DNA from 2 places in the Paenibacillus sp. FSL H8-0104 genome. Region 1 is predicted to be linked to the other one. Evidence: riboswitches for the same ligand, from Rfam matches in the RefSeq annotation. Region 1 holds a riboswitch; the other holds the start of a gene.

What was found. A riboswitch is a leader RNA that binds a small molecule or an ion and turns the genes downstream of it on or off. The one in region 1 is predicted to bind glycine.
Region 2: another riboswitch for glycine. It lies ahead of sdaAB (L-serine ammonia-lyase, iron-sulfur-dependent subunit beta); the one in region 1 lies ahead of gcvT (glycine cleavage system aminomethyltransferase GcvT).

What each region holds. Positions count from the first base shown of each region.
Region 1 is NZ_JBBOTC010000001.1:5,339,370-5,355,127, forward strand. Features, by position in the region: gene NST38_RS23505 (hypothetical protein) at 663-1,106, opposite strand; gene gcvH (glycine cleavage system protein GcvH) at 1,603-1,998, opposite strand; glycine riboswitch at 2,342-2,464, shown strand; glycine riboswitch at 2,468-2,568, shown strand; gene gcvT (glycine cleavage system aminomethyltransferase GcvT) at 2,785-3,921, shown strand; gene gcvPA (aminomethyl-transferring glycine dehydrogenase subunit GcvPA) at 3,918-5,273, shown strand; gene gcvPB (aminomethyl-transferring glycine dehydrogenase subunit GcvPB) at 5,360-6,850, shown strand; gene ptsP (phosphoenolpyruvate--protein phosphotransferase) at 7,097-8,809, opposite strand; gene NST38_RS23535 (HPr family phosphocarrier protein) at 8,802-9,077, opposite strand; gene ptsG (glucose-specific PTS transporter subunit IIBC) at 9,155-11,206, opposite strand; gene glcT (glucose PTS transporter transcription antiterminator GlcT) at 11,493-12,347, opposite strand; gene NST38_RS23550 (flotillin family protein) at 12,513-14,069, opposite strand; gene NST38_RS23555 (hypothetical protein) at 14,133-14,669, opposite strand; gene NST38_RS23560 (iron-containing alcohol dehydrogenase) at 14,948-15,758, opposite strand, start outside.
Region 2 is NZ_JBBOTC010000001.1:539,458-555,215, reverse strand. Features, by position in the region: gene NST38_RS02615 (hypothetical protein) at 1-361, opposite strand, end outside; gene NST38_RS02610 (L-lactate dehydrogenase) at 907-1,860, shown strand; gene NST38_RS02605 (PAS domain S-box protein) at 2,025-4,733, opposite strand; gene NST38_RS02600 (ABC transporter permease) at 5,376-6,110, opposite strand; gene NST38_RS02595 (ABC transporter permease) at 6,112-6,828, opposite strand; gene NST38_RS02590 (ABC transporter ATP-binding protein) at 6,825-7,739, opposite strand; gene NST38_RS02585 (sensor histidine kinase) at 7,824-9,347, opposite strand; gene NST38_RS02580 (response regulator transcription factor) at 9,374-10,057, opposite strand; gene NST38_RS02575 (alpha-glycosidase) at 10,285-12,045, shown strand; gene sdaAA (L-serine ammonia-lyase, iron-sulfur-dependent, subunit alpha) at 12,228-13,205, opposite strand; gene sdaAB (L-serine ammonia-lyase, iron-sulfur-dependent subunit beta) at 13,195-13,884, opposite strand; glycine riboswitch at 14,022-14,158, opposite strand; glycine riboswitch at 14,163-14,287, opposite strand; gene NST38_RS02560 (hypothetical protein) at 14,422-15,758, opposite strand, start outside.

The DNA of each region.
Region 1 (15,758 bases):
AAAAGAGACTTCGTGGCCTATTACAAGAAGGCGCGCCGCTTATTCAGATAATTTCAGATTCATTCCTTGACTCGTTCCGTGATGTCTTAAATCGGGAAGGTCGCGCTCTCCTGGGCAAAGCACGTGACGGATATCACATAGGTCCGAATTAGTCATGAGTTTGCTATGTTATCTTTCGTTTGAGATAGATCTGTATAAACAACGAAATTGTGGCATGGGAACTCTCCGAGGGAAATGAACTAAAACCTATGACTGACACGTTGAAGAAACTGCAATGTGGAACACCCTTGCTCCATACGAACTAGTGGATTTATTATACAACACAAGACTAAACCAAGTCGCTTAAAGAGAAGACGCTGACGCGGAGCCATTCCCAACGTGAGAACTGCTTTGACAATCCTTGTTTCGTTCTTTTTCTCACACTTAAAGGAAGGAAAAACTGTATATAGATAAGCCTCTGAATCTAGAGAAAACAACGAGCCAGATTACGGAATATATTTCGTTTTGCAACAAGGAAGGTGTCCAAGATAAAATAGGCGACCTCTCCCTGGTTAAATTCCAGAAAAAAGCCGCCGTTTAATTAATTTTTTCTTTTTTATTGTCTACTTGATGACAGGGCTATAACTATACTCATTCCTTTGTGTCTAATAAAATCATTAAATTTAATGATAGACTGCAGTAAAAATAGTTCTCACAGAGTATGAAGTATGATAAGGAAGATCCTGTATCTCAACTTTCACTCTCAAATTACGACTCGCTGCAAAAATCACTTCGTCTGAAAGTAGAGAGTTGACACTCAGTGCTGTAGCTAGAGAAATTGCACTAACATACCCCCCCAATACAGGAGATACCCTTGAAGCTATCATTGGAGCGATTGTTTCAACTAAGATTGCAGAATTACTTGAAAACCTCTTCATATTCGCTGCCAAATCTTTTACCGTATTTGCATCCATGTAATAGGTTGCAATGGTTTTATACTTTGGTTGGGAAACATCACCAATATAATCACTATTAGCTGAAGCTAGATTTGTGTTAACAGGAAATAATGGATAGGCGGCTGTTGCTAGCATTGAAGCTATTACGACTTTCTTTAACATGTTTTTCATTTAATATGTACCTCCAAATATAATATAATATAAAAAATTAACTCAACTTAATATTCTCCAACAAAAACCATTATATTTCAACATTTAATTAATTTCAACTTATTTTCAATAATTTAGGATGAATAACCTATATGTATATAATTAGATTTCTTTAATACGAAAACTTTAAAGTCTAAAGTACATCAATTTGTATACCTTTTTTACTATTATCTTGTTCGCTGTCTTGTAACGAGGTTCAATATTCTTAGAAGGAATAAGTATTACCAAACTAGTTGGACACAAGTTTGGATAAGGGTAACTAAGACATTTGAAACCATAACGTAACCTTAGTTCTGCATGCTCCAAGAAATTTTGATAACGATATCATCCGTACATAAAACCTCCTTTTTATCCAAGAGCTATAAATCTCCAGGTTCAAAATTCAACAATCAGAAAATATCGACGAGAAAAACCTTAAGAAAGCATTTAGAAGAAGGCTTTCTTAAGGTTTTTCGTTTTAGTGGGCTTCCGTATGTTTCCGATACGCGTCTGCATTCATCAATGTAGACAATGCTGCTGTCAGATCTCCCTCAACACGGATCTCAATCATCCAGCCTTCCTCGTAAGGAGAGCTGTTCACAAGTTCAGGGGAGTCCTGCAACGAATCATTCACCGCAATGATTGAACCAGTGACGGGAGAGAACAAGTCCGACACCGTTTTGACCGATTCGATCGTTCCAATGCTGTCCTCTGCTTTTACATTGGTTTCAAGGTCAGGCAATTCCACAAACACAATGTCACCCAGCTGATGCTGCGCGAACTCGGTAATGCCAATACGTACAGTATCCTCCCCTACGGTTTGCACCCATTCGTGCTCTTCACTGTACAGGAAATCACTTTTCAATTCGCTCATCGATATCCGCCTCGCTTTTCATTAATGAGTACATGCGTTCTTTGACCTTAACCTTTTTCCCAGAACATAGCGTATGACATTTTTGAATCAAATGTCAAGATACCTCACAATTTATTTGCTGAATACCTCTAAATTCTGTAACCGGATTACACTCTTTCTTCATATACTGGTGAATATTAGAATAGTAAGCGTAGTCTTTTTAAATACACGAACAATAAGTTAAAAACTAAATTAAATATTCGGTTTTAAATCATTATCTATGATATCGTTCTTGACATCAGTAGTGGATTCACGTTTTAATGAGAGGAGTAAATGTGTTTATTGGACTATGTTATACCCGCGGATGAATGTAAAGGGAGAGATTACCCGTGACACCCGATTCGGGATGTACATGAGGTAACGCCGAAGGAGTAAACCACCGATAAGCGGGGGTGAATCTCTCAGGCAAAAGGACTTTTACGGGACGCAACTCTGGAGAGCATCTATTCGCCCTGTGCGGGCGTTATGATCACCCAAGGGGAAACCTGCTGCGCAACGCAGCGGGGTAACTCTCAGGTACAAGGGACAGAGCCTTAGAATACAGCGTGCTACTTGGCATGCCGATTCTTTGGCCTGTCCTTTTCCTTTTTCCCAAAAAACGAAAAACAGGATGTAGAATGGCGCTGCCATAGCTGCCTTACCATACTTATGTGATGAAAATATCTAGCTGAAAATTTAAAAATACCCTGGTTCATTGATCCACGATTGTATATCCGGCCGGCTGACGGCCCATGACGAGGTGATTTGATGTCTGATTTGCTTAGAACACCACTCTTCCCACTATATCAGCAATATGAAGGCGTACGGTGCATTGATTTTGGAGGCTGGGAGCTTCCCGTACAATTTAGCGGAATCCAGAAAGAACATGAAGCGGTACGCGAGCGTGCTGGACTGTTTGATGTATCCCATATGGGCGAATTCACTGTACAGGGTGAGCAGGCTGAAGTTTTTTTGCAACAAATGATGACTAATGATGTGACCACGCTGGTTCCCGGTCAAGCCCAGTACACCCTGATGTGTTATCCAGATGGCGGTGTGGTGGATGATCTGCTCGTGTATAAGCTGGAAGATCAGCATTATATGCTTGTGGTTAACGCCTCCAACATCGACAAGGATTGGGCGTGGCTGCAAGAGCACTTGATCCCCGGCGTAAGCATGACCAATGATTCGGAGCAGACGGCGCTACTCGCCTTGCAAGGTCCACTGGCTGTAGACATTATCGGGAAAGTTACAGATACGGATGTAAGCTCGATTGAACCGTTTCGTTTTGTGCAGGATGCTGAAGTATGTGGAGTAAAATTACTGTTGTCCCGTACCGGTTATACCGGTGAAGATGGCTTTGAGCTATATGTTCCTGCAGATCAGGCCGCTGTGGTCTGGAATGGGTTAATGCAAGCCGGTGAAGGTCACGGACTTGTACCGACAGGCCTCGGTGCTCGGGATACACTGCGCTTTGAAGCAAAGCTCCCTCTGTATGGACAGGAATTGTCGGCAACTATCTCTCCGCTTGAGGCTGGTGTTGGCATGTTTGTGAAGCTGAATGCCGGACCTTTTATCGGACACGAAGCCTTGTTACAGCAAAAAACTGACGGGCCCGCCCGCAAACTGGTCGGCATCGAAGTGTTGGAGCGCGGTATTCCCCGCCCCCACTATCCGATTTACGCCGAAGGCGTACAGATTGGTGAAGTGACAACAGGCACGCAATCACCTACATTGAAGCGTAATCTGGGGCTTGCCCTCATCGACAGCAAATACGCTGCGCTGGGAACCCCGCTTGAGATTGAGATCCGCGGCAAGAAACTAAAAGCCGAGGTCGTGAAGACCCCTTTTCATAAACGGACACGTACGTCGAAGACACCTACTCAAGGAGCTGATCAAGCATGAGCAAGCACCGTTACATTCCCATGACTGAACAAGATCAGAGCGCCATGCTCGCAACCATCGGTGTGGATACGCTGGAGGATCTGTTTCAGGACATTCCAAAAGAGATTCGTTATCAGGGCGAGCTGCCCGTATCCTCCAAACTTGATGAATATGCGCTGACACGTCACATGTCCAAACAAGCCGGCGCCAACGCCAATTTCGAAACACACGCCAGCTTCCTCGGCGCTGGCATATATGATCATCATGTTCCTTCCGTCATCAATCATGTCATTTCCCGTTCCGAGTTTTACACTGCCTACACACCTTATCAGCCTGAGATCAGCCAAGGTGAACTACAGGCCATTTTCGAATTTCAATCCTACATCTGTGAATTAACCGGTATGGCTGTAGCGAATGCCAGTATGTATGATGGCGCAACTGCCTTTGCCGAAGCAGGAAACCTGGCCGCAGCGGCAACTCGTCGCAAACAGCTCATCGTATCCCGTACCGTTCATCCGGAAGCCCGTCAGGTATTGCAGGCGTATGCGCACGGACTCCGTCTGGAGATTGTCGAGATTGGTTATAAAGATGGCGTCACTGATTGGGATGCCCTGCAAGCCGCCATATCGGACGATACCGCTGCTGTCATGATCCAGAGTCCGAACTTCTTTGGTGCTGTGGAAAATGTGAAGCAGGCTGCCGACCTCGTGCATGCGCACAAGGGCCTGCTCGTTGTAAGTGCAAACCCGCTATCGCTGGGTCTGCTGGAAGCCCCAGGCAAGCTGGGTGCCGACATCGTTGTAGGTGATGCGCAGCCCCTCGGCATCGCCGCTTCACTCGGCGGCCCAACATGCGGATATTTCGCCGTATCCCAGCCTCATATGCGCCGAATTCCTGGCCGAATTGTAGGCCAAACAACGGATCGCAACGGCAAGCGTGGTTTTGTACTGACACTGCAAGCACGTGAACAGCACATCCGCCGCGAAAAGGCGACATCCAATATCTGTTCCAACCAGGCTTTGCTTGCACTCAGCGCATCTGTGTATATGTCCATCATGGGTAAACAGGGCATGATCGATGTCGCGGATCTGAATTTGCAAAAGAGTCATTACACCCTCAATACATTAACTGCGATTCCTGGAGTTAGCCTTACTTTTAATGCACCAACATTTAATGAGTTTGTTATTAAGCTTCCTGAAGGAACCGACGTGGATGCCCTTCAGTTGAAATTGCTGGATGCGGGCTTTATTGGTGGTTACGAACTCGGACGTGATTACCCGGAGCTTGCCGGACATATGCTGATTGCTGTTACCGAACGACGCAGTAAGGAAGAGATTGACGAATTCGCACGAGCATTGGAGGGATCGCTGTGACTCAGGAAACGACAACGACGACAACGACAACATCGGTACAAGGACAATCGGAAACAGGTACCTCTGTCTCCACTTCGGCTCAATCTGTGACAGAAAAATTCAACGCACAGACCTTATCCCCTGCACCGGAGCAAGCATTGATCTTTGAACTCAGCAGCCCGGGACGTGTCGCTTATTCCTTGCCAGAATGTGACGTTCCTCGTCAGGCTGCGGATACGTTGATTCCCCGGGAAATGCTCCGTTCGGAAGCAGCGGCACTGCCGGAAGTGTTCGAGGTAGATGTTATTCGACACTATACTGCGCTATCCCGTCGCAACTTCGGTGTAGATAACGGATTCTACCCACTGGGCTCTTGTACAATGAAATATAATCCGAAGATCAATGAGGATGTTGCCCGTTATAACGGTTTTGCCAAAATCCATCCGTACCAGCATGAATCCAGCATTCAAGGTGCTCTTGAACTGTTATATACGTTGCAAAACGACCTTGCAGGTCTGACAGGTATGGACGCTGTGACCTTGCAACCCGCCGCTGGTGCCCATGGAGAATGGACTGGACTTATGATGATTCGTGCCTACCACGAAGCTCGTGGCGAACAACGTACCAAAGTCATCGTGCCCGATTCTTCTCACGGGACCAACCCGGCAAGTGCTACCGTTGCAGGATTTCAAACTGTGACGATTCCATCCCGCGCAGATGGACTGGTCGATCTGGACGCGCTCCGTGCAGCTGTTGGTTCGGATACGGCAGCATTGATGCTGACAAACCCGAATACACTTGGTTTGTTCGAGAAAGACATTCAGGAGATTGCATCCATCGTACACCAGGCTGGTGGCTTGTTGTATTACGATGGAGCCAACTCGAATGCCATTATGGGCATTACCCGTCCGGGTGATATGGGCTTTGACGTGGTGCATCTGAACCTGCACAAAACGATGAGTACACCTCATGGCGGTGGTGGACCTGGCGCCGGACCAGTTGGTGTGAAGAATCGCCTGATTCCGTTCCTGCCTAAGCCAATGGTAATTAAAAATGATGACGGTATGTATGCATTCGATTGTGAAGGAGATCAATCCATTGGCCGGGTGAAAGCCTACTACGGCAACTTCGGTATTTTGGTACGTGCCTATGCCTACATTCGCACTTATGGACCGGAAGGTTTGCGCCGTGTCTCTGAATGTGCGGTACTGAATGCCAACTATATGATGGCCCGTCTCGCCCCTTACTACGAGATTCCATATCCAGGCGTATGTAAACATGAATTCGTCATGTCTGGTCGGGGTTTGAAGCAATATGGTGTGCGTACACTTGACGTTGCCAAACGATTGCTTGATTTTGGATATCATCCACCAACGGTGTACTTCCCGCTCAACGTCGAAGAATGCATCATGATCGAGCCGACAGAAACCGAAAGTAAAGAAACGCTGGATGGGTTCATTGATACGATGATACGGATTGCCAAAGAAGCGGAAGAGACACCAGAATTAGTCCTGAACGCACCTTATGGCACACCGGTTACTCGACTCGATGAGACTACCGCCGCCCGCAAACCTGTACTGAACTGCGCGTGCAGTTAATCAAATCATTGTTATAACGAAGGCTCTTGCTGATGTTCCAATCAGCAAGAGCTTTTTGTGTTGCCTTCCCCTTTAAAGATGCCACTCTTACAGCTCGCCATCATCCTGTTAGAGTATTTCTCAACATTTATAACAAAAAAAGCCGATATCCACAATGATTCGCGGATACCGGCAAAATCGCTGCATCAATGCAGCTCATTATCGGAAAAAGAAAAAACCTCAAATCCGGAGGAAACCCCGGCAAAATTACGCTTGAATGCTTTGAACCAATTCAACGACTTGTTCAGCCGTTTGCATATCCAGAGCTTTAGCAGCCAGTTCCTGCATATCCGCACGGGACAGCTTAGTGATCTGACTACGAGCTGGCAGGATGGAGGTTGCGCTCATGCTGAACTCATCCAATCCAAGACCAAGCAACAATGGAATTGCTGTTTCGTCTCCTGCCATCTCACCACACATGCCAACCCATTTGCCTTCACGATGCGCTGCATCGATAACCATTTTAACCAAACGCAAAATGGCTGGGTTGTAAGGCTGGTACAGATAAGCCACTCGTTCGTTCATACGGTCAGCAGCCATCGTGTATTGAATCAGATCGTTCGTTCCGATACTGAAGAAATCCACTTCTTTGGCAAACTGATCCGCCAGAACTGCAGTCGAAGGAATTTCGACCATGATTCCGAGTTGAATGCTGTCAGAAACAGCAATACCTTCAGCAACCAGCTTCTCTTTCTCTTCGAGCAAGACAGCTTTTGCTTCACGGAATTCACCGAGTGTTGCGATCATTGGGAACATGACACGCAGGTTTCCATGTACGCTTGCACGCAGCAATGCACGCAATTGTGTACGGAAGATATCCAGACGGTCCAGACACAGACGAACTGCGCGGAAGCCGAGGAATGGATTCATTTCTTTTGGCAGATCCAGATATGGAAGCTCTTTGTCTCCACCGATGTCGAGTGTACGAACAACGACAGGTTTACCTTCCATTTTTTCCAGTACCGCTTTGTAAGCATTATACTGAATGTCTTCGGAAGGGAGCTTGTCTCTGCCCATGTACAAGAACTCGGTACGGTACAGGCCTACAGCCTCGCCGCCGTTTTCCAGAACACCCGTTACATCATTTGGTGTACCGATGTTGGCTGCAAGTTCAACATGAACGTTATCCACCGTTACCGTTGGCTCATCACGAAGTTTTCTCCACTCTGCACGTTGTGCATCATACTGTTCCTGTTTGGCACGGTATTCAGCAATAACTTCATCAGTAGGGTTAACCAATACGTGACCATCCAGACCGTCAACAATAATCATATCGCCTTGTTTCGCTTGAGCCAAGATGTCCTTGGTTCCAACAACAGCCGGAATTTCAAGAGAGCGAGCCATAATCGCCGAGTGAGAAGTACGTCCACCAATGTTAGTTGCAAAACCTTTAACAAATTGGCGGTTCAATTGAGCCGTGTCGGAAGGTGTTAGATCCTCCGCAAGCACGATCACTTCTTCATTGATCTCAGCTGGACTCATGAAGTCGATACCAAGCAAGTGATTTAGCACACGTTTGGTAACGTCACGCATATCTGCTGCACGTTCCTGCAGGTATGCACTCTTCATGTTCTCGAACATGGAGATAAATTGTGATGCCGTTTCGTTCAAAGCAAATTCTGCATTGATCATGTCATCCGCAATTCTAGCTTTAACCGGATCAATCAGTTCCGGGTCATTCAAAATGAGCAAATGCGAAGCAAAAATCTCTGCTTTTTTCTCGCCAAGCTCTTGTAAAGTACGCTCTTTGATCGCCTCAAGCTCAGCCTGGGATTTACCCAGAGCTGAGTCGAGTTTCGCGATCTCTGCGTCAACGTCGTTAATTTGGCGTTTTTCTACAGAGTAATCAGGATGCTCCAAGATAAACGCCTTGGCGATAGCAATACCCGCCGAAGCCGCGATCCCGGAGACATTAAGCATTAATTTCGCCCAACCCTTCGTTAACCATAACGTCAGTCAAAGCTTGAAGAGCTTCAGCTTCGCCTTCGCCTTCAACGATGATGCTGATAGTGTCGCCTTGTTCCAATCCCAGGGAAAGAACACCCAGAATGGATTTCAAAGTTACTTTTTTACCGTTAGCTTCTGCAAAGGATTCTGCACCTTTGAATTTGTTTGCTGTATTAACCAGGGCTGTCGCCGGACGTGCGTGGATACCATCTTCGTCTGTAATTCTGAATGTTTGTTGCATTACAATCATCTCACTTTCAGTAGTTTGGTTTAGGCATTGCATATATTTACACTTGCTTGCCATCGTCGTAACACTTCTTATTTTATCTCAATGATTGGCTGTTCGCCAACTTTCAGCACTCCACTCTTCTTCAGAGTTACTGTGGAGCCCTCTGGCAGGTTAGTGAAAATAACTGGTGAAATGATCGAAGGAGCGTTTGCTTTGACATACTCCAGATCCACTTCCATAATCGGCTGACCTGCCGATACCAGATCACCTTCCTGTACCAGTACGTTAAAGCCTTGACCTTTCAGCTTCACCGTATTAACACCTATATGAACAAGCACTTCCTTGCCACCATCGGACATGATGCCCACGGCATGTTTGCTTGGAAATACATTAAACACTTTACCATAGACAGGAGAAGTTATCGTACCATCATGTGGCAAAATTGCGAATCCATCACCTGTCATTTTCTCAGCAAAGACCGGATCAGGTACGTTTGTAATGTCCAGCAATTCACCATTGACTGGCATGACGATATCCTCAGCAACGATGCGCTCTCCCTGCTCACCTTGTGCCTTCTCCTCTTCAGGAGTTGGTTTGGCAGCTGCTGGCGTTGGTGCTGGAGTTCGTCCTGCAATAATATCCTGCATCTGAGATTTGATCGTGTCGGAACGTGTTCCGAAGATGGCTTGAACATTATTACCCACTTCAAGTACACCAGATGCACCCAATTGTTTCAAACGATCTTTTTTCACATTGGATTTCTCATTAACTTCAATCCGCAAACGAGTAATACAAGCGTCCAGATGTTTGATATTTTCCTTGCCACCGAAAGCTTCGAGAATGTTATGTGGCAGGTCATCCGTTGAACCAGAGCCTCCGCCAGATTCGGTTTCAGGCGTTGCATCCTCTCGTCCTGGTGTTTTGAGATTGAATTTGCGAATGATAAACCGGAAACCGAAGTAATAGATCACCGCAAGAACCAATCCGACAATAATAACGTCCCACCAAGGTGTACGGTTCGGAATAATCCCGAAGATCAGGAAGTCAATGAACCCACCGGAGAAGGTCATACCGATCTTTACACCCAGAATTTGCATGGTCATGAAAGACAAACCTGCAAAGATACAGTGTACTGCAAACAGGATTGGTGCCACAAACAGGAACGAGAACTCAAGTGGCTCTGTAATCCCTGTCAGGAACGAGGTTAGCGCAGCTGAACCCATGATCCCTGCAACATATTTTTTGTGCTCCGGTCTTGCTTCATGGTACATCGCAAGTGCCGCTGCTGGCAAACCGAACATCATGAACGGGAATTTACCAACTTGGAATGTTCCTGCTGTGAGAGCAACGCCATCACGTAACTGGCTGAAGAAAATCTTCTGATCCCCACGAATAACATCTCCGGCTTTATTCACATACTCACCAAACTCAAACCAGAATGGGGAGTAGAAAATGTGATGCAAACCGAACGGAATCAATGACCGTTCCACAACTCCGAAGATGAATGCCGACAAGGTCGGACTTGTATCTACCATGAAGTGAGATACAGCATTCAGTCCATTTTGAATCGGAGGCCAGATAATCACAAGAAGCAACCCGATTACAAGGGATACTACCGATGTGATAATCGGTACAAATCGTTTACCTGCAAAGAAACCGAGGTAAGACGGCAGTTCGATTTTGAAAAATCGATTGTAACACAGCGCGGCGGCAATACCTATGATAATACCTCCGAACACGCCTGTACTTAATGTTGGGATACCCAAGATGCTGGCATAACCCGGTACTTCACCGATCATTGCCGGAGTAACACCTACTGCAGATCCTAATGTAACATTCATGACCAGGTAACCGATGATCGCTGCAAGACCTGCAACGCCTTCGCCACCAGCCAATCCGACAGCTACGCCGACGGCGAACAGCAATGCCAGATTATCAAATACGATCTGACCTGCGTTCATCATAATTGTTGCGATCGAGTTCACCCAAGGGGTGTCGAGCGCCGTTACATATTGCAAGAAATCTGGATTAACCAGCATGTTACCAATTCCGAGCAGCAAACCTGCCGCAGGTAGAATGGCTACAGGCAGCATGAGAGCTTTACCTACTCTTTGCAATACACCAAAAAGCTTTTTGAACATCGCGTCGTTTCTCCCTTTCGTCTAATTTATATGTTGTGATGCAAGCAAGGGAACACAAAAAAGGCATGAATTAACAAAGTAAACTGTGCCAACCTTGGGGTATAGCATACCCTGTACAAGGAAAGAACAATCACACTTTAATTAACTCATGCCTGATCGAGTCAGTAACACGTCGCTTATGTTTATTCAGTTGCTTGATTACGGAAACCATTGTAGCACCAGTTCTAATCTATTGCAAGCCTTTACACCAAAAAAATAAATTCCACATTCCATCACTGGAATGACCTCACTTATTCTCTTCTTCCTTCCGCTGATTCAGTCTTTGCAGATGAATGGTCAGATAACCTACCTCCGCAGGATAAACCGGCAGTTTCAGTCTTTTCTCCATCACTTTGGTCAGTTTCCATGCAAGCGAGTACATTTCGGGATACTCCAACTTAAGCAGGGAATCCAACTTATGAAGCTCCTCCACTTTGTCTCCACGCCGAACACGCTCAAGGGCGAACCGAAGATGAGTCAGCAAACGAGAGTAATCCAGCGATTCCGTTTCAAACGAATAATCGAGTTGATCAGACACCAGGTTCACCAAATCAGTGATCAATTGTGAATGCTCACGTACCTGGGATATATTTTGATTGGTCATTGCGCTATAGATATGGAGGGCAACAAAACCAATCTCGTCCATCCCCAGATCTACACCCATTTTCTCTTTGATCAGACGAACAGCGTATTCTCCCATTCGATATTCTTCAGGGTAAATCTCGCGGGTTTCATATAAAAATGGATTTTGTATGATAATGCCCTGCTCCTTGCGTTTTAACGCGAAAGAAATGTGATCGGTTAATGCAATATGGATATGTTCATTCAGAGGAACGTCCGTACGCTCTGCAATATACGTAATAACTTCGTTAATAATCTCGATCAGTGCTTCATCCACCTGTGGAAGAAGCTGTTTGTACTGCTCTTGCTCCTGCTGGTTTTTCAAAATGAACATTTTCTCCACAGCCATCAATGGAATGTGATCACTCGGTTTTCGGTTAAAGCCAATGCCTTTACCAATAACAACGACTTCCCCGTGTTCTGGATGCTGTGCAATGATTACATTATTATTTAGCGCTTTATCTACATGCAAGCTGCTCATTGTTTGCACCTCTTTTTCACACCATCTTAGGTGTGATTAAGTCACACCCTGTTACGAACGAAAAGACACCCGGAGCGGGCAAACCGCGCCGGACGTCTCGCTTAAAAAGTAACAAAAATTCGCCTTAAGGTCAATAGAGCAACCATGCAAGATTGGAAGTGCTTCTTACTCGTCAACTCCAGCTCTTTCCACAATCTTGTCGATTATAGAAGGAGTTGTAACAGCCTCGCTCTGTTGAATGTTAACTGGCGCAGGTGTTTTAGACTTCGTAAGGCCTTTAATCAGCTGCTCTACATCGATGCCGGATACACTTTTGAGCATCTCTGGAGCGGTCGCCATAAGTTCAGTAACATAGTTACTCACTCGTGCTGCACCTTCACCTTTACCTGTATCTACCACCGTCAGTTTATCAATGGATGCAATTGGCTCTGCAATTTTGCCAGCCAGTTCAGGCAGCATTTTGACAATGATATCGAGTACAGCTGCTTCGCCAAACTTCTGGAACGCTTCGGCCAGTTTTTCTTTTGCTTCTGCTTCTGCAAGACCACGCAAACGAATAACTTCTGCATCTGCTGTACCTTTGGCAAGTTCCGCATCCGCCATGGCCTGACCTTCAAGTCGCTTCTGCTCAGCTGTTGCTTTGGCATGTGTTTCGATGGAATACTGTACTGCATCGGCTTCACGCATTCTTTTGGCTTTATCCGCTTCGGCAGCCTGCTCTACCGCATAACGATCCGCTTCTGCCTTTTTCTTCACTTCGGCATCGTATTGCTTCTCACGTACGACGATTTCTTTTTCCTGGAGGTCAATCTCACGTTCTTTACGAACGAGTTCAACCTTCATTTCTTCTTCCACCACGGTCTGTCTCGCACGAGCTTCATGGATATGGTACGCCTGGTCGGCTTCCGCTTTGGCTGTATCCTGATCCCGCTTAAACGTGGCTACTTTCAGTTCTTTCTCTTTGGCTGCCTCAGCGATATTGGTATCACGCAGCAACTCTGCTTTTTGACCCTGCTCTTCCGCATTGGCCTTCTGAATACGTGCATCACGCATCGCTTCCGCTTCAGCTATCTCTGCATCCCGCTTCACTGCCGCAATTCTCGGTTTACCGAGAGCATCCAGGTAACCCTGTTTGTCACGCACATCCTTGATGGTAAATGAAACAATTTGAAGGCCCATTTTCTTCAGATCTCTAGCTGCTACGCCTTGAACCTCTTGCGCAAACCGATCCCGGTTCCGATATACTTCTTCCACCGTCATTGTACCGAGGATGGCCCGCAAATGCCCCTCCAGTACCTCCTGTGCTTCGCTTCTCAGCGCTTCTACAGGTTTACCAATGAATTGCTCAGCTGCCGTAGCAACGTCTTCTACAGCGCCTCCAACCTTGATAATAGCTACACCGTCAGCAATAACCGGAACCCCTTGCTCCGTGTACACTTCAGGTGTGGAGACATCCAGCTTGTGGGATAATAAGGAGATAAACTCGGATTGCTGGAATATCGGCAGGATAAATGCACCGCCACCACGAACAATCTTAATTTTTCGGCCAGAATCATCATCGGAGATATTTTTGCTACCCAAGAATGATCCCGTAACGATCATCGCCTCATCCGGTCCAACCGTTTTGTATCTCGCCCAGAAAGCCAAACCTAAAATTAGAATGACACCGACTACAACTATAGGAATCAGCAATACATCCCAATTCAAATTCAAATTATCCATTCCACATCTCTCCCCTTATTCATTCATGATGAGTGCTTAAACTACTTAGGTGATAAGAATACTTTATAAATCTTTAAGTACATTTTCATCCCATTCCGACACACGCAGTACACCATCTACAACATCCACCACAACTACACGTGCTCCCGCCGCAATGGGGAGGTGTTCAAAGCTGGATGCCGTTTGAATCGTACTGCCGGAAGCAAAACGAATCATCACTTCGCCAAAACCTTTTTCCGGCACCGGAATGGTAATTTCCCCAATTTTCCCAGATAACTCTTTCATTGAAAATGCAATCGAGACATCGCTGTTACGCATCGGTTTGATATATGCGAAGAATACCAGCATGGCTGCAGCAATACCTATAAGCAGGGATAATATTAGACCCGACATCGCACTTAATGAACTATAACGTGTCAGCATAATGCCTGCCCCACCGAAGGTTGTAATGGAACCAGCTAACACAACGGGTTTGAAAAAATCAAGACCTGGCATTTCGAAGGCTCCGTCCAGCAAGCCGTCAATCAAGTCACCCAGCACAAGGCTGACAACCGCAAATATTGCTCCTCCGATCAGACACCCCCAATAAATTGTCTCCATCCCCTGTTCCTCCTCTCTCTGCCGCAAATTCATCCTAACTGGGCATTCCACATGTAAATAAATACGTAACTAACTTCAAAATGTTTCAAAATCTTTCCTCAAATGTATTCTGAACCCGATAATGGGTATTATCACGACATTCTGTTCTCCTTGCTTCATGTTCCTCCATCATTCACGTGTACAGCCCGAATACATGAAAAAACCGCAAGCCCCCATGAAGGAGACTTGCGGTTATTGGACAACTTGATGTGTCCTTTCACTTTGCAGTGATTATAGAATTACAGAGAAGCCTTGTAGATGGATACAACATCTTCCCGTTGCAGTTTCTTGAAATTACCGAATGGTCCAAACAGCATCGCTTTGTCTGCCATTACGTCGATCTGGCTATCATCGATATCGTAATCAGCCAAACGGTTAGGGGCACCAATGGATGTCCAGAATTTGCTGAGCGCATCGATACCTTCTTCGGCAATCTGTCTGTCAGACTTGCCTTCTGGATTCACTTCAAATACATTGATCGCCAGGCGTTTGAAACGGTCCACATTGACATCCAGGTTATGTTTCATCCAGTGTGGGAACAAGATTGCAAGTCCACCGCCGTGTGGGATATCATACACTGCGGATACCGCATGTTCAATATTATGTGTTGCCCAATCTCCTGCGAGACCCATATTCAGCACGCCATTCAGTGCCATTGTTCCGCAATACAAAACCGTTTCGCGCAGTTCATAGTTCTCCAGGTCTTCAACCAGACGAGGCGCTGCTTCCATGACAGTACGCAGAATCGTCTCACAGAAACCGAGTTGAACCGGTGTATTGGCATCCAGATGGAAGTAATGCTCCAATACGTGGGACATCATATCCACCATGCCGTATACCGTTTGGTCCAGTGGAACAGTGTATGTATTCACTGGATCCAGGATAGAGAATGCAGGGAATGAGTATGCGCTACCCCAGCCCAATTTTTCTTGTGTATCCTGATTCGTAATAACCGAACCGGAGTTCATTTCCGAACCAGTTGCCGCCATGGTCAATACGGTACCGAGTGGAAGAGCGTCCTGTGCCACGGCTTTGCGCTGAGCAAAATCC
Region 2 (15,758 bases), 4.8 Mb from region 1:
TACCCATTATTTCAGGTTCTTCAGGGAATACGGATGACATGGCTGTCGCTGCACATTCCGTCTCTGACAGACTTTCAATCCCCGTCACCGGTACATCTACTTCTACTACAGCTACAGGTACTTCTGGAGCCAATACAGTCACCACAGCATCAGCCAGGGGTAGATTATGCTCTCTGAGTTCGGTCATCAGGCGTTCAATGCACTCGATGTCGTCGGACTTGAATAGTCTGGATTTGTTGGCGGACCGTTCGAACCGGTATCCCTGTTCTTCCAGTGCAGCCGCATATTTACGAAGAGTACTGGCACCTATGCCCAGGCTCTTGGCCGTTTCCGTCGTTGCTCCTGCTTCTTCAATCATCATTAATTCCCTCCCGGAATGAAGTCTTTTGGGAATCAATTTCATAATGCCTTTAGTGAGTTATGAAATTGATTTTTGGATAAAAACATTATGGCTTCAGCGTTCCTTTATGGAACCGTCATCGGATCGGGGCAACCTGTCTCATGGATCAAGTATGCTTATCTTTTGCTTGTCCGTATGTATTCGTCAGCTTCTCGGCAGATCCCTTTGGCGGTTTTGTTCTGTTTCTGCGGATTCCTAAGAAGTTTTGTCAGGTATATGATCCGCACAAATAACCCCCAATCCGACAACAAGCATGAATGCTGTCATGTCGAATGACACAGGTGCAAACGCCGTCAAATCTTATGATTATGAATTATTCATGTCAATTTTGTTAACTCCGTTACTCCAATACGCTCCCGCGATAGCGGATATCATTGCTGCACAGCTTTTCCATGTGTTATCTTATGTAACGTAGAAGTGGATTACAGCATAAAATAAAGGACTATACTTAACATAGGACGCATTAGTAACGGATAAATATCAATCTAAATGGGGGCTGAACGGCAGTGTTAGGCAAATCAGGCAAAGTAGCGGTGATCGGGGCGGGTCTTGTCGGTTCGAGTTGTGCGTATTCCATGATTAATCAATCGATATGCAGGGAAATTATGATGGTGGACCGGACGTATGACCGTGCTGTAGCGCAGGCACTGGATTTTTCCCATTGTATGGACTTCACACATAACCGCACCAAAGTATATGCAGGAACGTATGCCGATTGCGGCAATATGGATGTGATTATCTTAACCGCTGGGGCAAATCCCAAGCCAGGACAGACACGGCTGGATATTCTGGAGGAAGCGGAATCGATTGCCAAAGACATCGTGGTCCCGATCATGAACAGTGGATTTAACGGGATTTTTGTCGTCGCTGCCAATCCGGTTGACATAGTAACTTATATGGTATGGAAATTATCCGGCCTCCCGCGCGAACACGTCATCGGTACAGGCACGTCCATTGATTCTTCACGACTCAAAACACTGCTATCTGAAGTCTTCTCCATCGATCCACGCAGTGTGCATGGTTATGCTCTCGGAGAGCACGGAGAATCACAGTTCGTAGCCTGGTCCCATGTGACCATCGGTGGCAAACCGATTATGCATATCATGGATCAGCACAAGGAGCGCTTCAAACATCTGGATCTGGAGGATATTGCACGCAAAACGAAAGATGCGGGATGGGAGATCTTTACCCGTAAAGGTTCTACCCAATTCGGAATCGGTAATGCCCTCGCGCATATCACCCGTTCCATCCTCAATGACGAACACAAGATCATCGCCGTATCGGCTATTCTGGACGGAGAGTACGAGCAACACAACGTTTGCGTCGGTGTTCCTGCAATCATCGGTGGCAATGGTATTCAAGAGATTATCGAATTGAATCTGGATGCAACGGAACGTGAGAAATTCAACAATTCCTGTGAAATCCTATCAGGTAACATCAATCGTCTGACATTGGTATAAGCCATTCGTATACAACTCCACTGTGTATGCTTCAGTTCAACTTCAAAAGTCTGCCAACACAAACATGCCAATAACATTCCATGTGAGGAGTCTTATTGGCATGTTTGTGTTTATTATTTTTCACAGCCAGATGAATCAATTTCATAATTGATTTGAGTAGTTGTTCAATTCGGTGCAAGCTGAGGTTCGTCCCTTGGCCCCCACTGTTGTAACACCCGCTTCAACTCACTCAGCATAACCGGTTTGCTAATAAAGTCACGCATACCAATCTCCAGACAAGCTTCCTTATCTTCACGTTTGGCATTGCTTGTAACTGCGATGATTGGAGGTATGCGATCCTGTGGAATTAGGCGGTGTAACAGGTCTGTCGCCTTCAGTCCATCCATCACAGGCATATGAATATCCATCAGGACAATATCATAAGCATTCTGAGAGATGGCATCAATTGCCTCCACACCATTAGTACATACATCTGCGTGGTATCCGAGCTTCTCCAGATATTCTCGCAAAATCTTCCGGTTCACCGGATGATCCTCCGCCACCAGAATACGCATGGCCACCTTATCACTTTGACGTGTGCGATCATGATGGAACTGACTTGCTGTCTGTTCTGCTGAAGCATCTACACTCGCCGCAGGAACAGCAAACCGGAAGGTTGAGCCTTCCCCTTCTATGCTCTCGACACTGATACTACCTCCCATGATCTCCACGAGTCGCTTGGAGATGACCAGTCCCAGTCCGGTACCACCATACTTCCGGTTAATCACCGGATGCAGTTGAGAGAAGGACTGAAACAACTGATCCAGCTTGTCAGCCGGGATGCCAATTCCCGTATCTTGCACCGCAAAATCAAGAACACTGTCTTCAGGCTTTCTACCCTTGATAATATCCACGGCAACCTCAATGCTTCCCTGATCTGTGAACTTGAGCGCATTGCCAACCAAGTTCACCAGAATCTGCCGGATACGTATGGCGTCACCGACCATGAACTCAGGAATGCTTGGATTGAGACGATATCTGATCTCCAGATGTTTCTCATCTGCAAGCGGTTTAAACAGTTCGGCAACCTGTTCCAACATCTTGCGTAATGCAAATGGTTCATAAGCCAGTGCCATTTTCCCCGATTCCAGCTTACTGAAGTCCAAAATATCATTAAGGATGTTCAGCAGAGCATCGCCGCTGTCTCGAATAATCTCGGCATATTCACGCTGTTCTTCCGATAAATCGGTACCGATCAACAATTCTGTCATCCCCACGATCCCGTTCATCGGTGTCCGGATCTCATGGCTAACCATCGACAGAAATTCCGACTTGGCCTGAGCTGCCAGCTCAGCTGTCTCTTTGGCACGTACAATTTCACGTTCGCCAGTCACATCATTAAATACAACCACCGCGCCCTGAATCTGTCCCTGTTCAATAATCGGCGTCACCTGATACTGCACCAGAAAGCTGCTGCCATCTTTACGCCAGAACACATCTTCCTTGATTGAACGTATCTGTCCATCCAACACAGTCATGTGGATCGGGCATTCTTCTTGTGGCAAATGACTTCCGTCTGCACGGGTGTGATGGATGATGGGATGTGAGTTTTTGCCAATGAATTCTTTCGCCTCATAACCGAACATCGAAGCTGCTGCTGGATTCATAAACATGGTGATTCCATCCGCATCCAAACCAAATATTCCTTCTGTAACCGTGTTGAGAATCAGCTCATGTTGCTTGCTGAGCTCCTGAATCCGTTCCGTGTATTCCTTGCGCTCGGTAATATCGGACACGATCCCATAGACGCCCACCATTTCCTTATCCACAATAATGGGCACATTCGTAACAGATACTTCAATCTTCCGACCACTTGAATTGACGACTCGGGTCTCATAATATTGCGGTTCGCCTTGCTTCACCATGTCAAAATAATGTTTGCCATGTTGCACTTCGCATTTATCCAGATTGGATAAAAAAGATTGGCCAATAAGCTTATTGCGCGGAATATCCAACATTTGCACCAGTTTGCTGTTCACTGCGCTGTATTTACCTTCCAGATTCAATGAATACACAGCTGCCGGGTTATGTTCGAACAACGATCTGTATCGCTGACGGCTTTCCCGAAGACGTCTTTCCGCATCCTTATGCTGGGTGATATCCCTGCTGATGCTTACAATCTGGACACTCTTGCCACGCTCTCCAGCAACAGGTTTCGCCAATGTCTCCATCCAGATATAATGTCCCTTCTTGTGCAACACACGCATCTTGCAGCCATTGCCGATCTTGGAAAGATCCATAGGGTCCGGATAATCTCCCGAATAACAATAATCCTTGAAGGACTTACCTATGACTTCCTCCGGCTTATAACCCAGCAAGGTGTACACGGAAGGGGAAACGTATAACAACTCGCCATCCGTAGCACAAGTTGTAATCAGATCTTGTGCATGGTCAGCCAGCACCTGATATTTCTCCTGTGCCTCCTTAAGCTCACGTTGCACTTCCAGGATATCGGTAACATCTTTGGCAATGCCATAGATTCCGACAACTTCTTTTCCCTCCGTTATAGGCACATACGTTATCTCTGCCTGTTTCAGGGAACCATCTTTATGATAAAAAGTAATGGGATTACTGACTGAACGTCCAGCCAGTACCTCTTTAATGTATTGTTTGCGTGAATTTTCACTGTCAGGAGGACAGATCTCACTCTGATTCATACGAATCAAGTCATCCAGTGTATACCCAGATATCCGCTCTACCGAGGGATTAGCATCAATATAGTTTCCATGGATGTCCATTACATAAATGGCATCAGGATGGTTGAAAAACAGTGATTGGTAAGAACTTCCCTCAGAAATAATGCGCTTCAGGGTTTCCGTTTTATTAATATCCAAGGCTTACCCCTCTTTTCTCAGCCAATATCTTCATCTAACAGCAGGGATTAATTATCCCTTACAAAAATGGGCCTACCCTCGAATAACCATGTAAGCCTGCCTAGAAACAGCTTTTTTTATTTTACCAGATTCTCGTCTCATTTTGCTTGCAATCTATGATTCAATTCACACGATGTGTGAGGTAATACTTGGAATTTTGATTTACTTAGGAGGTGCCTGCAAAGGCAGACAATTTATACAAGGATCAATGTAAGCCTCTAACAAGTTTGAAGTTCAATTCCAAGTCAGCTGATTCTGACGAATGGCTAAGCAATTTTCTAAAGAACCCAGGACATCTTATTTGGCGTACATATGCCCTTTTTATATTTTAAGGAACATCAGACACGTTAATCCCCATAATCTCCTGTCATATACGCTGCAAACGGTTGTTTCATTGGATATAACATGTCTCAGGTTCCTTAGATTGCTGAGATCACTTCAAATCCTTGATTAAGACTCCTCAGGTTCGTTAGGGAGCTGACCATTCATGATGGGTGGGTCAGACATTAGAAAAAATCCTCCTGAAGCCTACATACAATGGAGTTTGCATGTTTTGCTTAAAGAGGATTTTGATCTACGATAACCAAGGGTGTAACGGATTATTCAGATTTCTTTTTTTGCAAAATACATCATGCCGATTCCAATGAAAATAACAGCACTGCCTCCAACAACCGCCAGCATTGTGACCAGTGGAACATTGTAGGCTCCGAAACCTGTGCCGTCCACGGGTGTCATCAGAATCATCGGTTGTGCCCATGGATAATACGGCCCATATGTCGCCGAGTTTACAATGAGAATATTCGGTATGGTCAGTGCAAAATTCAGTGCGAGCGGTGCGGCGAAGCTGCTCCACACTAATGAAACGAACATCTGCAGGGCAGCCAAGGGGACACAGGCCAGCAACCCAAGCAGCAGTTTTCCTACCAAGAATCCCCAAGGTACTGGCATTGTAATGCCATGAATCATGCCTGCCAGCAGAATGGACATCAGCAACAATGCTTGCGTACCCGCCAGAAGCATGAGTACAATCGTCAGTTTACCTGCATATACACCTGAACGTGTGAGCGGCAAAACCAGCATCTGCTTCCACCCTCCACCTGCATGTTCAAAACGGCAGACAAAGGACGTAAACACGCCAGTCAGCATCGGTAACAATAACAATCCGTGTAGGAAAACCATCGTGGTCATCAATACCTGCCAATTTCCCGATGGCGTGGACAACAGTCCGATGAGCAGCGCAATGAGTGGACTCAGCAGAATCAGGAGCCATATGGGCGATTTGCTCATTTTCAATCGTTCAGCGGACAAGATTCGGAAGTACGTTGTCGCAAAGCTCATATCAGGCCACATCCTTCCGGCTAAAATGCACCATACCCAGCAACAGGATTAATAACCCTAGACCTGCCCCCATGCCTGCATACAGGTATGGATTAGGCCCATTCCAGGCCATCTGTGCCCATGCGAGCGGAAAGATTGGTGAGATACTGAGTGAGAACATACCCGTTATCGCGAGAACGATGCCCAACGTGACGGGAAGCGCCTGATTTTTGTTAACCATCGTGAGCCACAACTCCAGTGACAACACCGGAAGTGCACCAGCCAAAGGCAATAGCCCCAGCTTGATCGCATGTGTCCAAGGTATTTCGCTGGCATGGAATCCGAGGATCAGACCCAGACCTACAATGCCTGCGGTTAAGAGCAGGCAGGAGATCACCAGCAGCACACAAGCAAGCAGGAACTTGGCTAAATACACGGCTGGTCTGGGAATGGGCATCGCGAGCAACTGTTTCCACGATCCCTGTTCATGCTCAACATTAGCGATCATGGAGCTGAGAATGGTTGCTCCCAGCATCAGAGACAAGGGCACAAAGACAACCACATTGCCCAATAATCCGCCCCACAGGTTATCTGCATACTGCTCTTTCAGATAGTCCAGCCGTAAGCCAAAATTAAGCGCCTGCATCGCTGTCAATCCAAGAGGGGCCAGAAAGACAAGAAACCAGATCCCTTTCCCCCGAATCTTGAGCCAGTCTGACGATAATGCACGCCCGGTCATATGGAAGCCCCCTCGCCAATGACCCGCATGAACAGATCTTCCAGCGACTGACGCTGTTCCTCTACACGATACACATCATGATCCTGCTCAATTAATCGGCGCACAAGCAGTGCCACTGAACTGTTATCCATATAAGGAAAAGTTAATGCAGAACCTTGTTGCTGACCAAATTGGCCCTGTTCTCTCGCCAGCTTCATAGCCTCTTCCGGCTCGGAAACCGTTAACCGGATAGAGCTACCCGTCTGACTATGCAGACTTGCGATGGTATCCTGAAGCACCATCTTGCCTTCACGGATAATACCAACACGACTTGCCATCTGTTCGACTTCACTCAGCAAGTGGCTGGAAACCAGAACGGTAATGCCATGTTCCAGCGGCATGCGTTTGATCAGTTCCCGAATCTCCTGAATACCGGCAGGATCAAGCCCATTCGTTGGTTCGTCCAGAATCAGCAGCTCCGGTTCACCCAGCAAAGCGCTGGCAATACCCAGACGTTGCTTCATCCCAAGGGAATACCCCTTCACTGAACGTTTGGCATCCTTGGTCAGATCTACAATGGACAGCACTTCAGCAATTCTTGATTTTGGTACATTGATGATGCGGCGCAAAGTTTCCAGATTCTCTACTGCGTTCAGATGGCCGTAATAGGACGGGTATTCGACCAAGGAACCCACACGGCGCAAAATATCCATGCGATCCTTGCGGATATCCTTGTCGAAGACACGGATCACACCTTTGGTTGGTTTAATCAAGCCGAGAAGCATGCGAATCGTTGTTGTTTTGCCGGCGCCGTTGGGACCGAGGAAGCCGTAGATATCTCCCTTTTTAATATGCAGATCAAGTTCACGGACCGCTGCACGGTCCCGGTATGTTTTCCATAGATTAGCCGTTTGAATAATATTTTCACTCACTGTATGATCACCTCAGAACTATCGTAACCTTCCAAGGTTAAAGCCAAAGTAGTCTCTAGTTTAAGTTTAGTTTAAAAAGCTATTTCAGCGGTTTGTTGTTTCCTTATTTCCCTTACCACTGTAGATATATGTCTGTACACCCGCATCGGAACTATCTACCCGCTTGCGCAGACTCATCTCACGAATCAACAGGTCTACAATGGATAAGCCCAGACCTGTGCCTTTTGTGTCGGAATCCTGCTGCATTCCCGGACCCCGATCCTGAATAACAATAGCCGTCTCACCCTGAATCTCCTGGGTTGATATGCTAATATACTTCCCGCTGGCGGCATGACGGATCACGTTTTGGAACAAATTATCAAGTACACGGCGCATGCCCTGTTCATCCATATGCCAGATCAGCGGTTCCTCCGGGAGGTCAATATCAATCTCGAATTGCTCTTTCTCCCAGACCGGGTACCAGGCCGCCGCCGTTTCCCTGACGATCCGCAGTATATCTTTCTCTTCCAGCTTCAGTGTATATTTCCCGCTCGTGAGCAAGTTGTAGGATAACATGTTGTCAATGAGCCCGCCGAGGTCCTCCATCTTTGCTTCCATGCGATGTAATGAACGGTCACCTTGCTCGCTCAGCTCTTCCTTGTGCAAGGCATGCATATGTCCACGAATCACCGTTAGCGGGGTACGCAGATCGTGGGAAAGCCCCGCAATGAGACGTTTGCGCAATTGTTCCTCCTCGCGTTCACGGTGACGGCTGTCGGACAGTTGATGCACCATCTGATTGAAGGCTTCTTCCAGTTGACCGATCTCGTCTGACTGGCGGATATCTACCGGAAGCGGGAGGCCTTCCTTGCCTGTGGTCATCATGGCTGTCTGCAAACGAATAAGTCGTTTGCGAATGCGTGCGAAGAAGAGAATCGACATCATGATGAAGCTCAGAAAGATGATGGTCATTACAATGCCGAGATACAAAAGTTCCAGCAGCCCGTTACTGTGATTCATTTGCAGAAGTGATCTCGGCACTTCAATGATCATGAAGCCCTGTCCTCTGTCCTTTTCACCCCCGCCAATATATGAAACTACGGTCAACGGATCGCGAAAGGAAGCTTCTTTCATGAATTGCACGGTATTGTTCGCATTCCATTCGGCTGGAATTCGGGTCTCTGCCGTTTGCCCGGAATCCAGTGACCATCTCAATGTCGTGTCTGTCCTGCCATCCGGCGACGTGGAATTCAGAAGCGTTACATCTTCACTACCGAGAATAAAGAGGGTCTCACCGCTCGCTTTCACACGATACATGGAAGCTTTGGGATACGAGCCATGTAATTGCTCCAACTGGGCCTTAATCTCTTCATCCGAAGCACCATCCAGGTTCTCCGCTTCAAGCGACCAGAGGTTACTGATCTGGGTAACGTCACCATAAGGTGCCGCTTGATTCATATTCGTGTTATTCACTACAACAACATATATGATGGACATGATCGGAAGAATGACGGGGACAAATAATACAGCCGCCAAGATCAGGATGATGTATCTGGACATCAAGGACCGCCCAAAGCGAAGCTTACGCCGCCCGGATTGCTTTTGCTCCATGCTTCGTTCTCCCTTCATGATCTTCCGTTCTCTGAACCACCGAATCATGGCTTCTTCACACGATATCCCACACCACGGACTGTCTGAATAACTACTGGATTGGCCGGATCAAGCTCCAGCTTTTCGCGTAGATGTCGAATATGTACCATTAAGGTTTTGTCCCCATCCAGATAGGGCTCGTTCCAGACGGCTTCATAGATCTGCTCTTTGGTTCGAATCATGCCCATATGTTGTAGCAGGTAGGCGAAGATGTGGAACTGTTTTCCCGATAAAATAATCTCATCTCCCGTCTCCTCATTGACGATCCGGTTGTCCTTCTCATAGATGGAGAGATGATCCAGCTTCAGGGCTGTATCCGATGAGACCGCTGTTCCTGCCTTACGCAGTTGTACTTCAATCCGGGCAGCCAGTTCATCGGGGTGAAATGGTTTGGTCACATAGTCATCGGCAAAATCAAGACCGTGCAACTTGTCGTCAATGGACGTTCTGGCCGAGAGCATGACAATGGGCACCGCGGGATGTTCTTTTTTCAGCCGCTGGCCCACCGTAAATCCATCCAGCCCGGGCAGCATGACATCAAGAATAATGAGTGAACAACCGACAGCAGCCTCCGCTGCACCTTCACCACTGCCGAGCCATACCACCTCATAACCGCGCTCCTCCAGATCGGCTCTGACCCAAGTCGCAATTTCCGTATCATCTTCAATATATAACAGTTTGGTTTTCATCCGAATATTCGTTTCCTTTCTGCCCCCATTGGGTTAATGATATATCTGAGCATCATCATGATAAAAGCTGTCTATAACATATGAATTCATGTCTTATTGAAACAATGTTCAAGCCTTTACGTTACCACACATGCTAATTATAGCTTATCCATTAACGTGGGGAATGTCATATTAATCAAGTCTACCAAGTACATACAAGTTCTACACCTGACGGGAGGAATTTCATTATGCTGCTGGAAGCCATCTATCATCAACCGAAACGAAACTGGGCCTATGCCTATGACCAAGATACAATCCATCTGCGCCTGCGTGCCAAAAAGAATGATCTGACCGAGGTACATGCCCTGACCGGGGATAAATATGCGTGGGATGCAACCAAAGCGCTGGTTCCCTTAACCAAGTTTACCTCTGACTCCATGTTCGATTATTACGAGGGTGAGGTGAAACCTCCCTACCACCGACTGAAGTACTCTTTTCTGCTCAAAAACGGAGACGAACAGATCTGGATGACCGAGACGGACTTCCAGGAAAAAGAACCAGACGACCCGGGCCGTATGTTCCAGTTCCCTTATATTCATGCCGGAGCTGTATTCACACCCCCTGCATGGGTTAAGGACGCGGTGTTTTATCAGATTTTCCCTGAACGATTCGCCAACGGCAACCCGGATATTAGTCCGGAAAAGGTAGAGCCGTGGGGTGGTGAGCCGACACCTTTCAATTTCTTCGGCGGTGACCTTCAGGGCGTGATCGACCATCTGGATTACATCAGCGATCTTGGCATTAATGCGATCTACTTCACACCCATCTTCGAAGCCACTACCAATCATAAATATGATACAGAAGACTACCTGCGGGTAGACCGGCACTTTGGTGACGCAGATACCGTGAAACGACTGGTCGAGCTGTGCCACGCACGTGGAATTCGCGTACTTCTGGATGCTGTGTTCAACCATTCCGGGAAGACATTTGCGCCGTTTGTAGATGTGCAGAAGAACGGAGAACAATCCAAATACAAGGACTGGTTCCATGTACACGAATACCCGTTGGACGTGAAGGACGGCATTCCAACGTATGAGACCTTCGGATTCGAAGCGCACATGCCAAAGCTGAATACGGAGAATTCCGAGGTTAAGGCCTATCTGCTGGAGGTTGCCGAGTACTGGATTAAGGAAGTGGGCGCGGACGGATGGCGGCTGGATGTGGCAGACGAAGTGGACGATGCATTCTGGCGTGATTTCCGCCGTGTAGTCAAAGCGGCTAATCCGGATGCCTACATTCTGGGCGAAGTATGGAACGAGTCTTCTTCCTGGCTGCAAGGCGACCAGTTCGATGCGTCCATGAACTATCCGTTTACCGATGCCGTGAATGCTTTCTTTGTGAAAAATACGATGCACGCCGAACAGTTCGCAAACTCCATCGGGCGACAGTTATCCCGTTATCCGCTTCAGGCCAGCGAAGTGGCGTTCAACTTGCTGGACAGCCACGATACCACGCGGCTGCTCACGCTGTGTGAAGGCGACCAGCGCAAGATGAAGCTGGCTGCGTTATTCCAGTTCAGTTATATGGGTGCTCCGTGCATCTATTACGGAGACGAGATTGGCATGGACGGCGAACATGATCCGGGCTGCCGTAAATGCATGGAATGGGATGAAGCGAAGCAAGACCGAGAGCTGTTTAACTTTTATCAGAAACTGATCTCCCTACGTCATGCTCATCCTGCCCTGCGTGCAGAAGGCACCGTTCGTTTCCTGCAGGCTCGTCCCGATGGCAGCCAACTGGTATTTGAGCGACAAAATGAGGAGGAACGCATTCTGGTTCTGTTCAATCGATCAGAAGAGACGGCTATTGTCGAGCTGGAGGCTGGTGACGAGGAATGGACCGAGTTATTCGGTGGAAACCATCGTACTGCCAAGGAAGATGGCATACTCGCCATTGAACTGCCCGCGTATGGATATGCCGTACTGAGTACGGCTGTGAGCCAGAACTAGAGTCATAATACACATTCATCTGAAGTCAAATATAAGTATCCTAACTTCGCTTCATCTGGCAGCATAAAACAAGCGTCCTGCATAACCCGGATTCGGGTTCGCGGACGCTTGTTTTGTAATTTTGTATTCGCCGTTATACATCATAATGTCACTGATTTATATATCGGTGGTCCCGGTTCAGCTTAAACCTGAGTACCCTTGTCCACTTGAGCATTGTCCGCCCCACTTGTAGTTATGTCAGAATCCGCTGGTTTCGACTCCTGCTCAGGCTCTGCACGCTTTGCCTTCGGTTTAGCCAGCTTTTGCATCATTTTGCGGCCGGTTGGCGTCTGGGCCAGTCCACCTTGGGCTGTCTCCCGATGGCGGCTCGGCATTGCACTGCCTACTTCCAGCATGACATCGATGACTTCGTCTGACGGAATGGCACTACGCACTCCGGCCAGGGCCATGTCAGCCGCAGCCAGCGCCGTAACTGCACCCAGTCCATTACGGACGATGCACGGGATTTCAACAAGGCCTGCGACCGGATCGCAGATAAGGCCCAGTGTATTCTTTAACGCCAAACCAACGGCATGAACGACCTGTTCCGGTGTACCTCCACGCAGTTCAACCATGGCACCCGCAGCCATGCCGATAGCGGAACCCACTTCCGCCTGACAGCCACCCTCGGCGCCGGAGATAAATGAATTGTTGGCGATAACATAACCAATCGCTCCCGCACAGAACAACCCGTTCACCAAATGTTCGTCCGTCCAGCCAAATCGCTCCTGTGAACTGATAAAAACACCCGGGATAATGCCGCAGGAACCGGCTGTTGGTGTTGCCACGATCCGGCCCATGGAGGCATTCACTTCAGACACACACAGGGCATACGCCATGGCAAGTGCGGAAGCATCTCCTGAACAAGTCTCACCCTTGCGAATGTACTCGGCCATTTTTTTGCCGTCTCCACCGGTTAATCCACTGCGTGATGTCGTATCTTCCGTTAACCCTTTGCGTACCGCTTCCTTCATCACCTGATAATATTCAGACATCTGCTTCACAACATCCGCTTCCGGTGTATTGGTCTCCTGAACCTGCTCCTCGATCATCAGCTGAGCAATGGTTTTGGATTCTGCTGTACAGATCGTATTCAGTTCGTGCAAATGTTTAAACCGCATCCGAATCAACTCCTCTCTTCAAATCAATGACACGAATGTCCAGCACATGGTCCAGCTCTTTTAGACGCTTGAGCATATCAGGATTAGGCACACCATCCATTTCCATCGCGGTAAGTGCTTCGCCATCACGGGCTTTCCGGTCCACCTGCATATACCCGATGTTAACCCCGGATGAACTGATCGTGGACGTTACCGATGCAAGCACCCCTGCTTTGTCCGCATGTCGCAGAACGAGTGTTGGAAACTCACCACTAATCTGAACACGAAAATCATTCATCGAATGCACGGATACGCTTCCACCACCAATGGATGCACCGATTAAGGAGCAGGCACGTTCTCCATGCCACAACTCAATTTTGACCGTATTTGGATGAGGAGCAGGCAGGCCACTTGTATAAAACTCAACCTCCATGCCCGCTTCCTCTGCGTATTGCTCTGCATCCGGGATACGCGGATCGTCTGTGACATAATCCAGCAGACCGCCGATCAGTGCCAGATCTGTTCCGTGCCCCTGATACGTATCTGCAAATGAACCGTACAGGGTCAGCCGGGCACGATCTGGCGTACATCCTAGCCACTGACGAGCAATTCTTCCTAACCTTGCCGCACCAGCTGTATGTGAACTTGAAGGCCCCGTCATCGATGGACCAATAATTGAGAAAACATCTTTAAATCGCACTTGTAACCCTCCATTATTAATCATGATTCATATTTGTAAAATGTATTCGTCATTTCGATCCAGGAGTTTCATCCACAATGTCCCTTATTTAGATATGATGACATCAAAAAAGGACAGAAGAAGGCCTTAGGCCCTCTCTCTGTCCTCGATACCTGAGAGTTTCACGATCAGCAGTGTCTCACGACAAGGTGCAATTGCCTGCGATTACAGACAAGTTCACCGGTCTGACTGATCATATACCCCTTGGGTGGCGCAGTTCGCGCACTCTCCAGAGTTGCGTCCAACGATGGTACATTTACCTGAGAGATTAACCACTGCGCCGGGTGCGCAGCAGCTTGCTCCTTCGGTGCCTGAACACTAGCCATATTGCTCGGCTAACCCAGGTCTCTCCCGCTCGTTATCATCCGCTGTATTATTTTAATTCGATTCGAATTGGTACATTTCTAAGTTTTTGATCAAGTATACCCATAGAGTAATGTACAACATCATATATGTCAACAAAAGTAACGTGTAATTATCATAAGTTCGATGTCTATTTTAACTGAAACGAATAGCATTCAGATTTCTCACTTCCGCTGAGGCACTCGTGACGTTGCTAGTTGTCGTAAATTGGATACTTATCGTGTATGCATTAGTCGTTGTAGTCGGGGATGTATCCACGTAAGTGTTGGAGGAAAGAAACCTCAACGTTCCCGAAGCATTACCGGTTCGTGAGAGTTGCAATTGATTAATTAAAACTCCGTTACGTCTCAGATTAATGTTATACGCAATACTCCAGTTAGACCCTACAACTATTGCTACTTGTGTACTATTATCGATTTTCACGCGTTGACCTGCCACTACAGGTACATTAAGTGTCTGAATCGTCGTTTCAGCTACTAATGAAAGACCCAACGCCGTGGTCTGGCTATCAGCAAACAAGGAAGAATCCGCAGGAGCAGAAGCTGCTGTTGATCCGGTCGCACCTGTAGCCCCAGTGGCTCCGGTCGTTCCCGTTGCTCCCGTTACACCAGCCGTCCCGGTTGTTCCCGTCACTCCTGTCGCACCTGTAGCCCCAGTGACTCCGGTCGCTCCCGTTGCTCCCGTTACTCCAGCCGTCCCGGTTGTTCCCGTCACACCTGTCGCACCTGTAGCCCCAGTGACTCCGGTCGTTCCCGTTGCTCCCGTTACTCCGGCTGTCCCGGTTGTTCCCGTCACACCTGTCGCACCTGTAGCCCCAGTGACTCCGGTCGTTCCCGTTGCTCCCGTTACACCAGCCGTCCCGGTTGTTCCGGTCACGCCTGTCGCACCTGTAGCCCCAGTGACTCCGGCCGTCCCGGTTGTCCCTGTTACGCCTGTCGCACCAGTTGCTCCAGTGACTCCGGTCGTTCCCGTTGTTCCCGTTACTCCGGCCGTCCCGGTTGTTCCCGTCACTCCTGTCGCACCTGTAGCACCAGTGACTCCGGTCGTCCCCGTTACGCCTGTCGCACCTGTAACCCCAGTGACTCCGGTCGCTCCCGTTGCTCCCGTTACTCCGGCCGTCCCGGTTGTCCCTGTTACGCCTGTCGCACCAGTTGCTCCAGTGACTCCGGTCGTTCCCGTTGCTCCCGTTACTCCGGCCGTCCCGGTTGTCCCTGTTACGCCTGTCGCACCAGTTGCTCCAGTGACTCCGGTCGTTCCCGTTGCGCCTGTCGCACCTGTAACCCCAGTATCTCCAGTCGTTCCGGTTACACCTGTCGCACCTGTAACACCAGTGACTCCCGTCGTCCCCGTTACGCCTGTCGCACCTGTTATACCAGTGACTCCCGTCGTCCCCGTTACGCCTGTCGCACCTGTTATACCAGTGACTCCTGTTGCTCCCGTCAATCCGGTTGCACCTGTAACACCAGTATCTC